DNA from 2 places in the Mailhella sp. genome. Region 1 is predicted to be linked to the other one. Evidence: riboswitches for the same ligand, from Rfam matches in the RefSeq annotation. Region 1 holds a riboswitch; the other holds the start of a gene.

What was found. Region 1 has a riboswitch for FMN ahead of ribB (3,4-dihydroxy-2-butanone-4-phosphate synthase). Riboswitches for the same ligand answer to the same signal wherever they lie in the genome.
Region 2: linked by a shared signal. The riboswitch ahead of ribA (GTP cyclohydrolase II) and the one ahead of ribB (3,4-dihydroxy-2-butanone-4-phosphate synthase) in region 1 are both predicted to bind FMN.

The regions. Positions count from the first base shown of each region.
Region 1 covers NZ_DBMAHT010000029.1:9,243-15,089, forward strand. The annotation lists gene ACZM96_RS04695 (hypothetical protein) at 264-623, opposite strand; gene tyrS (tyrosine--tRNA ligase) at 627-1,826, opposite strand; FMN riboswitch at 2,043-2,187, shown strand; gene ribB (3,4-dihydroxy-2-butanone-4-phosphate synthase) at 2,277-2,930, shown strand; gene ACZM96_RS04710 (glycosyltransferase family 2 protein) at 3,016-4,014, opposite strand; gene ACZM96_RS04715 (LysR family transcriptional regulator) at 4,087-5,025, opposite strand; gene ACZM96_RS04720 (SLC13 family permease) at 5,168-5,847, shown strand, end outside.
Region 2 covers NZ_DBMAHT010000127.1:120-5,190, reverse strand. The annotation lists gene ACZM96_RS09240 (hypothetical protein) at 474-779, opposite strand; FMN riboswitch at 1,642-1,789, shown strand; gene ribA (GTP cyclohydrolase II) at 1,872-3,113, shown strand; gene ACZM96_RS09230 (class I SAM-dependent methyltransferase) at 3,484-4,245, shown strand.

The sequences.
Region 1 (5,847 bases):
AAATAAAAAAGCGGCCCGGCCGCACGAAGATTCCGCACGGACGAGCCGCCTGACAGGCAAAGCCTTTTCCGATCGATCATGCCGCTCGGAAAAAGCCGGAAAAACATCGGCGTTCCTTCGCCCGGCTCCGTCCCGATTCCGGGAATCGAATGCGGGCGAAGGAACGCCGTCATTAATTAAGGATAAAGGAACGCCCGGCGGGAGCGTCAGACCGGAGCGCCCGCTCCGGCAAAACGCCGCCTGCGAACGGGCGGCCTGCCGCATCAGCCGCTGCTCATGACCTTTCTGACCAGCACGCGCTGATTGGGGTACAGCGGCGTGTCTGGCGTGAGAAGCGTGTCGCCGCAGGCCACGATGGCGGTCCCCTGCCGCAGTCCAAGAGTATGCAGCAGAATGCCCACGTTCTTGGCCTTCACGCGGGGCACGTCCACCTGCGTCTCTTCCGGCTGGCACGTCACATGCACCACCTTGGCGGGCCAGGGCTCGCCTTCGGCGGGACGGCGGTCGGCCAGCAGCGCGGCGCGGCCTTCGGGCGTCATGAGTTCCGGGTCGCGGTACGGGCAGCGACCGGGGCAGCGATCGTCGGCGCAGCGGCCGAAAGGTTCCGGTTTGCGATCAATCATGGACTACTTCACCGTCAGCACGACAAAGCCCTTCTTGCCGTACTTGAGCGTATATTCGCCGGCAGGCAGCGCGGTCAGGCCGTCGGTCAGCTTTTCGCCGTTCACCTTGAGAGAGCCGGCGGCAATCTTGCGCTTGGCCTCGCCGCGGGAAGGCACCAGGCCGGTGGCGGCCAGAATGGCCACGGGCGAGCAGTCGTCTTCGGCGGAATTGACGCTCCAGGTAATGGCGTCTTCAGGAATGCCGCCCTTGCCGAACACGTTGTTGAAGCCTTCACGGGCGGCGCGGGCCGCTTCCTCGCCGTGGTAGCGGGCCACGATTTCCATGGCGAGCTCTTCCTTCACCAGCTTGGGATGCAGCGTGCCGGCCTGCACGCGGGCCTTCATGTCGGCGATTTCTTCCAGCGACTTCACGGAAATGAGCTCGTACCAGTTCCACATGAGGTCGTCGGAAATGGACATGGCCTTGCCGAACTGATCGGCGGGCGCTTCCATGACGCCTATGTAGTTGCCGTAGGACTTGGACATCTTGCGTTCGCCGTCCAGGCCCACCAGCAGAGGCAGAGTAAGCGCGCACTGGGCTTCCAGGCCGTAGTGGCCCTGAAGGGTGCGGCCCATGAGAAGGTTGAAGATCTGATCGGTGCCGCCCATTTCCACGTCGGTGCGCAGCATGACGGAGTCGTAGGCCTGCAGCAGAGGATACATGAATTCATGAATGGCGATGGGCGTGTTTTCGCGGTAGCGCTTGGCAAAGTCGTCGCGCTCCATCATGCGGGCCACGGTGCAGTTGGACATGAGGCGCAGAAAATCGGCGGGAGTGAGCTTGTCGCCCCATTCGGAGTTGAAGGCCACGGTCGTCTTTTCAGGATCGAGAATCTTGAACACCTGTTCCTTGTAGGTTTCGGCGTTCTTTTTCACTTCCTCTTCCGTGAGCGGAGGACGCGTCTTGGACTTGCCGGACGGATCGCCGATGCGGCCGGTGAAATCGCCGATGAGGAAGGTGACGTTGTGGCCGAGTTCCTGGAACTGACGCATCTTGTGGATGACCACGGTATGCCCGAGGTGCAGGTCGGGCGCGGTGGGGTCGAAGCCGACCTTGATGTTCAAAGGCTTGTCACGGGCCAGTTTCTTGCGAAGATCCTCTTCGCTCACAAGGTCCACAATGCCGCGACGTATGATCTTCACCTGTTCGTCAATGGTCATCACTGTATTGCTCCTGCCGATAGCGGCGCTGAATGATAAAAATCCTTGCCCGTCGGAAGGGGCCGGAACACGGGCAAGCAGGCATTCTCGCAGGCTTGGGCGGCTCTGTCAACGCCGCATCCGCCCCGCGCGCCGACGCGCCCTCCCCTTCTCTTCCCGGAACGCACAAAAAAACGAGACGGCTCTTGACAGCATGCGGAAACGCATTAAAAATAAGCCCATATTTCTCAGGGCGGGGTGAAAGTCCCCACCGGCGGTGATCCGGCCTCGGCCGGAAGCCCGCGGGCAAATCTTCATGGGAAGATGCGCAGATCCGGTGCAAATCCGGAGCCGACGGTAACAGTCCGGACGAAAGAGAATGGATCCCAGGCCTCCGCGCGGAGGCACCCCCTCTCCTCTCTCCCAGCGCCTTATGCCGCCCTGATGCCGGATATTCTCCAAAAGGAGTTTGTCATGCGTCAGCTTTCCATCCTTGAATCCTTCGGAACTCCCCGTGAACGCGTCGAACGCGCCATCGCCTCGCTCAAGAGCGGCAACGGCGTGCTCATCGTCGATGACGAAGACCGCGAAAACGAAGGCGACCTCATCTACGCCGCCGAAACGCTCACGCCCGCGCAGATGGCCCTGCTCATCCGCGAATGCAGCGGCATCGTCTGCCTCTGCCTCACCGACGAAAAGGCCAACGCCCTTGATCTGCCTCCCATGGTGCAGAACAACACCAACAAGAACCACACGGCCTTCACCGTGACCATCGAAGCCGCAAAGGGCGTCACCACCGGCGTTTCCGCCGCCGACCGCGTCACCACTATCAAGGCCGCCATCGCTCCCGACGCCAAGCCCGAAGATCTGAACCGCCCCGGCCACGTGTTCCCCCTGCGCGCCAAGCCCAACGGCGTTCTGGAGCGCCGCGGACACACCGAAGTGACCGTGGATCTGTGCCGCATGGCCGGTCTCGCGCCTGCGGGCGTGCTGTGCGAACTCACGCTCGAAAACGGCACCATGGCCCGCCTGCCCGAAGTGGCCGACTTCGCCCGCGCCCACAACATGCCTCTCGCCACCGTTGACGACGTGGCGCAGTACCGCATGGAAATGGAAGGCAAGAACTAAGTTTCCGCCGACAAAAAGCCCCCGTCCGTGTTCGGACGGGGGCTTTTTTTGTTCGTCAAGATGCGTCATCGCTTCTGAGCACAGGTCAGCCTTCCTGACGCATGCGCCCTGCCGCGCCATCCAGCGCCGCACGCATGACCATGAAGAAACGGCCCCGGCGGGAACGAAAAGTGCGCCACGAAAACGGCAGCGCCAGAAGCATGAACGGCAGCGCAAACGGATGCGCCCGCCGCAGAAGATAAAAACGCGCGCGTATGAAATTCATGTCGTCGCGAGGCGCAAGCTCCGGATCGTCGGTCACGCTCAGAAAGGGCGTCAGGCCCGCAGTGGAACAGTCCATGCGCCGCACCAGCGCGCCCGGAGCCCAGTTCAGCGCGTATCCCGCCTTTCTGGCCCGAATCCCGTATTCCACGTCCTCGTAAAATCCGCTGAAACGCTCGTCGAAAAGTCCGATGTCCTCCGCCATGGCCCGGGTGATGAGGCAGGACGCGTCGGAAACGTAGTCCAGACGGTCCGCAATCTCCTTTCTGTCGGAAAGACCGTGCCGCTCCAGCCCCTTGTCCAGCGGAATCTGATCGCCGGTCCAGCGGCTCCAGCGTCCGCCGGCCGCGCATTCCAGCACGTCCGAATCCTTGACGAGCTGCGTGGAGCCCACCATGCCGATGGGCTGACTGAGCCCGTCCTCTTCCAGATGCCGCAACAGCGCCGCCAGCGCAAACGATTCCGGACGCGCGTCGTTGCGCAGCAGCCAGAAGGCATGGCAGTCCCTGTCGTAAAGAAGAAAGCGCATGCCCGCATTCATGGCTCCGCCTATGCTCTCCGGCTCTTCCCGGCGAAGCAGCACCAGCGGCGCGGCCGACGTGTCGGCGCCGTACGCCTCCACCGGCTCGGGCAGCCCGTCCCGGGCGGCGAGAGCGCTCCATTCCTCAAGAATGCGGTCGGCCACCTCGTTGTCGGAGCCGTTGTCGCACACCACGATGCGACGGGGCAATCCGCTCTGGGCATGCACGCAGGCAAGACATTCCAGCGTATTTTTCCAGTCATTGTACGTCAGAATGATGACGCCGACTTCCGTGTGCTCCATATTCCCACCTCTTGCGCAACGGCCGAAACACTTTTCTGCAAAATATCACTATGGCCCGAGGCCGTTGATCCGTCAAGGCTGATCGCCGTAACGCCGGCGGATGAAGTCCGCCACCTGCCGCTCCTCCGGGCTGAGCGCCTCATCCTCAAGGCTTATCAGATAATGGCGCGACGGCATGAGATGCAAACCCTCCACGGGAACGGCGCGGATGAGTCCGTTGGTGACGTACCAGCTGTAGGCCGACATCTTGTGCAGAAAACATCCCGCGGCCTTGTTCTGCGCCACCATCTGCATGATGTTTTCACGGCTGTTGACGTAGGCGTAGCGTTTGATGCCCACGACGTCGTATATCTTCTTCTGAAAAAGCTGATTGCGTTTCAGCATCTGATTGGAATAGGTGGCCAGGGTCAGCGAGGCGCAGTCCTCCACCGTGAGACTCTCCTTTCCCGCCAGCGGATGGCTGCTGGAAAGGAACATGTAGTATTCATCCTCCATGAGGCTCTCGCTGCGAAAACCTATGTCCCTGTACTGCGCCACCAGCTTTTCGGCCTCGCCTTCCGAAAAGGCCGTCACCCCCACATGCGCCTTGCCCTGCTTGAGAAAGGAGTACAAATCGTACACCGTGGCTTCGTGAAGCACGATGTCCACCAGCGGAAATTCCGGCTTCATCTGGGAGAAGACATGCTCCGTCAGATAGTTGCAGGCCGAGGGAATGGCCACCACGGGAACAAGCACCGGCTCGCTGCTGCCGGCGTTGAGCCTTTTCCAGGAAGCCATCTTCGCCGAAAGTTCGGCAAGCAGACTCTTGCAGTCTTCGTAAATGCGCACTCCCCACGCCGTGGGAACGCAGCCCCGGTGACTGCGCACCAGAAGCTGCACGCCGAGTTCCTCTTCCAGCGCCCGGAGGGCATTGGTGAGCGCAGGCTGCGTGATGTTGAGCTTCTGCGACGCCTTGTTGAACGAGTGCGATTCTACTACCTGAACAAAATATTGAAGCTGCTCGAGACGCATGAGACTCCGACGAAATGTGCTATAAAAAAATTTATAACCAGCTTATAAAAAAAAGAAATTATACACAATAGTCCGCATTCTGTATGACGGTATGGTGAAAGGAGCCGCAAGCTCCCGTCAGACAACTTTCAGGAGAAACGCCATGACACAGCCTTCCGCCGTTGACAGCAGGCATATCCTGCATATCGTCATTTTCTTTCTTCTCACCTTCGGCATCGGATTTCTGCCGCCCGTCGGCATTACCCCCATGGGCATGAACATTCTCGGCGTCTTCCTCGGCATGCTCTACGGATGGACCTTCATAGGCTTCGCCTGGCCCAGCATGATCTGTCTCGTGGCGCTCGGCTTCACCGGGTACGCCGAGCCCGGCAAGATCATCGGCAGCGCCTTCAGCAGCCCCGCCGTGCTGTTCACCATGTTCGTGCTGGCCTTCACCGCCTACTGCGACAAGAGCGGCATCAACAACGTCATGGCCAAGTGGTGCCTGAGCCGCCGCGTGTTCGCCGGTCATCCGTGGATCTTCACGGCCAGCGTGCTCACGGGCACGCTCATCATCGGCTTTCTCGTGGACGGCGTTCCCGCGGCCTTCCTCATCGCGGGCATTCTCTATTCCATGTTCCACGACATCGACATGAAGCAGGGCGACGACTATCCCGCCTACCTGCTCGCAGGCGTGTACATGGCCGGCGTGCTCTCCTTTGCCTGCAAGCCCTGGGCCGGACAGAACCTCATGGGCATCAGCGCCCTTTCCGACGTGTCCGGCGGCGCTGCCGTCATCAACAACATCACCCTCATCGCCATCGCCATGCCGGTGTGCATCGC
Region 2 (5,071 bases), on a different contig from region 1:
CTTGGCTTGCACGACGGGCATTGCGTTTAACGGCGGGAGTGAATTCCGGCTACTTGCCTGCCGTCGCCCGCGGGCCCCAGAGCGTTGAGAGAACGCCTTCCGGTTTACTTTTGCGGCCCTGAACTCGGAGTTTCCCCCAAAAAATCCGGAAATCCTTTCCTTTGACACGACTGTCCGGCACAGGCCGGACAGGAGTCGGCCACCGCAGGTGGGTCCGTAAGGACACACCTGCACTGAGTCCGCAGCCAGAACGGAGCCAGCCAAGCACTCCCGAGCCATGCAGTCTCAGCTTTTCCAAGCGCCGTCAGGATTCGGCAACTCGCCCTGCTTTCCCGCCAGCGCCTGCCTGCCGAACCGGCGAAGCCGGGAGGCAGAACCAGGGGGGCGCGGGGGGGAATTATTTCCCCCGCATGCCTTTCCTGCCTTTCTGCCTTTCCTGCTTTTCCTCTCTTTCTGCCTTTCCTGCTTTTTTCTCAGGCTTTGACGACCATGAGCTTAGGGGAGGTCTGGGGGGCGGGGTCAGGGAGGGCATCGGAGGGAGCGGAGCCGAAGAGTTCACTGGAGGGGCGGGAGACGAGTCGTCTTTGCATTTCCATGAGCACGGCGAACTCGTAGGTATGGGCGGTTTTTGCGCTGCCGCCTGCGCCTTCGAGGGCGGCGACGGCGAACTGGGTCTGTTCCCAGAGGCTCATGAGTTCCTGATCGGGGAGGAGCTGGAGTTCGGCCAGCGCGGAAGATTCACCCAGTTCGGACGGCGTAGCGGAAAAAATGGGAACCATAAAGCCTCCTTATCTATATCGAGCGCGGCACGGAGAACGGCGCATGATTTTATGGGAACGCGGGCCTTTCGGGGTTCGGCGAGAGGTGCAGGCCGAACGGCGCGGAAGGGGCGGCGGGCATGACGGTTTGAGGGAAAATACCGGGGTTCCGGGCAAAACTGCGGGAGCGCCCTGCCTTGGAACTGCGCGGGCAGGGGCATCCGGCTTTCCAATAGAGAAGAAGCCCGGCGCTAGCTTCCGGGCTTCTTTTAGAAGAGGCAGCTCAACTGCCCTTTATCTAAACTCCCCAATAAAGGAGAGATTTCCCACTGCGAATCCGGCGTTCTGCGGAATTCGGCAAAACGCCGTTCCGCAATCTTGGCCGCAGCACGCCTGAGGCGTTCGGGAAAACGCCGGCGGGTGACTCAACCGGACTTTATGTTGGTAGGACTATATATCCCTTTTTTCCCGTTCTGGCAAGCATTTTTCTGCTCCGGGGCTTGCCGCGCGGCCTGGGGCAGGGCATGCCGACGTGAGGCAGGCCTGGGCCTACGCAACAGGTACGCGTCAAAGATTTTCCGGCCACGTTCCAAGGGCAGGCGCGACTGCGGGGGAAACGGACTGGACAAAATACGGGCCAGCCGCCGGAGCGTTGCCGCGCTTTCTCTTTTCCTCTCCGCGCCCCGGTTTCCGGGGCCCCGCCCTTCCCTGCGCCGCACGCACATTCCCCCGCCCGGCTCTCCCGCAGAAACGCCCGCATTCCCCCTTCGCCCCGGCCAGTGTTTCCCCCGAAAAAGCATCCTCCCCTGCCCGCAACCCGCCAAAAACGCGGAAACTTTCGCCTTCTCCCCTTGACACCAGCCGCCAGGACATTAAAACATACAAGAACTCTCAGGGCGGGGTGAAAGTCCCCACCGGCGGTGATCCCCCTATTCCGCGGGGAAGCCCGCGGGCGCGTTTTCAAGGGAAAAAGCGCAGATCCGGTGCAAATCCGGGGCCGACGGTAACAGTCCGGAAGAAAGAGAATGGATTCCTCGCCTCAGTATTCTGAAGCCTCTCCTCTCTCCTAGCGCCTTCTGCGGCCCTGATGTGGACATCTCCAGGGAGTTTGTCATGCGTCAGCTTTCTTCTCTTTGCTCCATCGAACAGGCTGTGGACGACATCCGCAACGGGCGGATGATCGTTGTCGTGGACGACGACGATCGCGAATGCAGCGGTCATCTGGTCATGGCCGCCCAGCTCGTCAATCCCGACGCCATCAACTTCATGGCGCGTCACGCCTGCGGCCTCGTCTGTCTCGCCCTCTCCCCCGACATGGCGGATAAGCTCAATCTGCCCCTCATGCCCTCCAGCAACGCCGGGCACACTCCCGCGTTCACCGTGTCCATCGAGGCCCGGGAAGGCGTCACCACCGGCATCTCCGCCGCCGACCGCGCCACCACCATTCTTGCCGCCGTCGCCGAAAACGCCGGCCCCGACGACATCGTCACCCCCGGTCACGTCTTTCCCCTGCGCGCCCGTCGCGGCGGCGTCCTCACCCGCGTGGGCATCGCCGAAGCCGGTTCCGATCTCGCAGCCTTCGCCGGTCTGCGTCCGGCCGCCGTCATCTGCGAAATCCTCAAGGAAGACGGCTCCGTCGCCCGCATGGACGATCTCGAAGCCTTCGCCGAAACCCACGGTCTGCACATCGCCGCCATTCGCGACATCATCCGCTATCACATGCGCCACGGCAAACTCGCCGTCCGCCGCGTGGCCGAAGCCAAAATGCCCACCAAGTACGGCACTTTCCGCATCATCGCCTACGAAAGCGACGCCTCCTCCGATACCCACATCGCCCTCGTCAAGGGCGACGTCGATGAACGCGTGGATCCCTCGCCCGTGCTCGTGCGCGTTCACAGCGAATGCCTCACCGGCGACGCCTTCGGTTCCCTGCGCTGCGACTGCGGCAATCAGCTCGCCGCCGCCCTCATGCAGATAGAAAAGGAAGGCCGCGGAGCCCTGCTGTACATGCGTCAGGAAGGCCGCGGCATCGGCCTTGCCAACAAAATTCGCGCCTACGCTCTCCAGGAACAGGGCTACGACACCGTGGAAGCCAACATCAAGCTCGGATTCGCCCCAGATCTTCGCGACTACGGCGCCGGAGCCCAGATTCTCCGCGACCTCGGCATCAGCCGCCTGCGCCTCATGACCAACAATCCCCGCAAGATCGTGGGCCTCGAAGGTTACGGCATCGAAATTACGGAACGCGTTCCCATTGAAATCGGTCTGTGCGACATCAACGAGCACTACATGCGCACCAAACAGGAAAAAATGGGACACATCCTCCACTTCGGCAAGAAAAAAAAGGAGGACTGATTCCCCCGACATTCTCGCCGATTCCCCTTCGCAGGATTCCGCTTTCTGCCGCGCCCCTGCGGCCGCCGCGCACGCCGCGACAGTCGCCGACGCTCAAGACCGCGCTCCCACGCAAGCCTTGAGCTTCCGCGACTCGCCCCACGTGGGCTCGCCCCGCTGCGTGATCGTTGCGCCGAGCTCACCACGCCGCAACCCGCTTTGCCGCAGCTCGGGCGCGTGACGGAAGCTCTCACGAAACACGCCCGTCGCGTTTCTCTGCGATCGCCGCACAGCGCTCCGCCTGCCCGTTCTCACGGCGCGGCAGGTCGGATGCCGCATCCGCCGAAACGCCGATCCCCTGCGTCGAGGCCCATGCTCAAAAGGAGACACTATGGACATCATTGCCTTGAACAGCAAAAACTGGGAAGAAAAGGTCCGTCAGAAAAATCCCTGGACCGTTCCCGTCGATTCCGAAGTCATACACAACGCCAGAAACGGCAACTGGTGCATCATGCTCACCGCCCAGAAGCCCGTTCCCGGCGCATGGTTCCCGCCCGTGAAGGATAAACGCATCCTGTGCCTGGCTTCGGGAGGCGGTCAGCAGGGCCCCGTGCTCGCCGCCGCAGGGGCCGACGTCACCGTGCTCGACATCTCCGAAGCGCAGCTCGAACAGGACCGTTCCGTGGCCCGCAAGGAGAATCTCAACCTGCACACCGTGCTCTCCAGCATGACCAACCTCTCCATGTTCGACAACGAATACTTCGACATCATCGTGCATCCGGTGTCCAACGTATTCATTCCGCACATCCAGCCGGTGTGGAACGAGGCCTTCCGCGTGCTCAAAAAGGGCGGCGTGCTCATGAGCGGATTCATGAACCCCGTGTTCTACATGTTCGACGAAAAACTCGAAGAACAGGGCATTTTGCAGGTCAAGTATCCCCTGCCCTACTCCGACCTCGACTACCTCAGCAAGGACGACCTCGAACGCAAGGGCGACGCCGTGGAATTCGGTCACTCCCTCTCCGATCAGATTCAGGGTCAAATCGCCGCAGGCTTCGTCATCAACGGATTCTATGAGGATTCCTTCGGCGGCGAACGCCTCCTCGACAGATTCTGCCCCTGCTTCCTCGCCACCCGCGCCGTCAAACCGTAAAGAGGAAAGGCAGAAAAGACAGAAAAGGCATGCGGGGGAAATAATTTCCCCCGCACCCCCTTGTTTCTGCCTCCCGGCTTCGCCGGTCGGCAGGATCAAGGGATGTCGGTCAAATTCTCCGCGCTCAAACAGCGCAAAAACTGAAAATCGCGTCGGCAGGAAAACTTTTCCGCGCCTGGCGAAACACGAAAGGCCCGAGCCGGGCTCCGCATCGGAGCAAGGCTGCGCGGCCTTTTTTTTTGCAGACAGCCTGCCATGAGAGCCCGAGTGCCCGCCGTCGCCCGTTTGCCCAAGACACACTGTACGGACTGCATCACTTGCACGACGGGCATTGCGTTTAACGCCGGAAGTGAATTCCGGCTACTTATGCCCGACCTTTTTCTTTTCCCGAGTACCCGCAACTGCCCGTTTGCCCAAGACACACTGTACGGACTACATCACTTGCACGACGGGCATTGCGTTTAACGGCGGGAGTGAATCCCGCCTACTTATGCCCGACCTTTTTCTTTTCCCGAGTACCCGCAACTGCCCGTTTGCCCAAGACACACTGTACGGACTGCATCACTTGCACGACGGGCATTGCGTTTAACGGCGGGAGTGAATCCCGCCTACTTATGCCCGTCGGCCGGGCTCCTGATGTCGCCCGGGGCCCCAGTGCGTTGAGAGACGGCCTTGCGGTTGCATTTACAGACCTTGATGGTCCCAAAAAATCTGGAAATCTCTTCCTTACTCACGACTGTCCGACATTTGTCGGACAGGAGTCGGCCACCGCAGGTGGGTCCGTGAGGACACACCTGCACTGAGCCCGCAGTCCAAACAGCGCCTG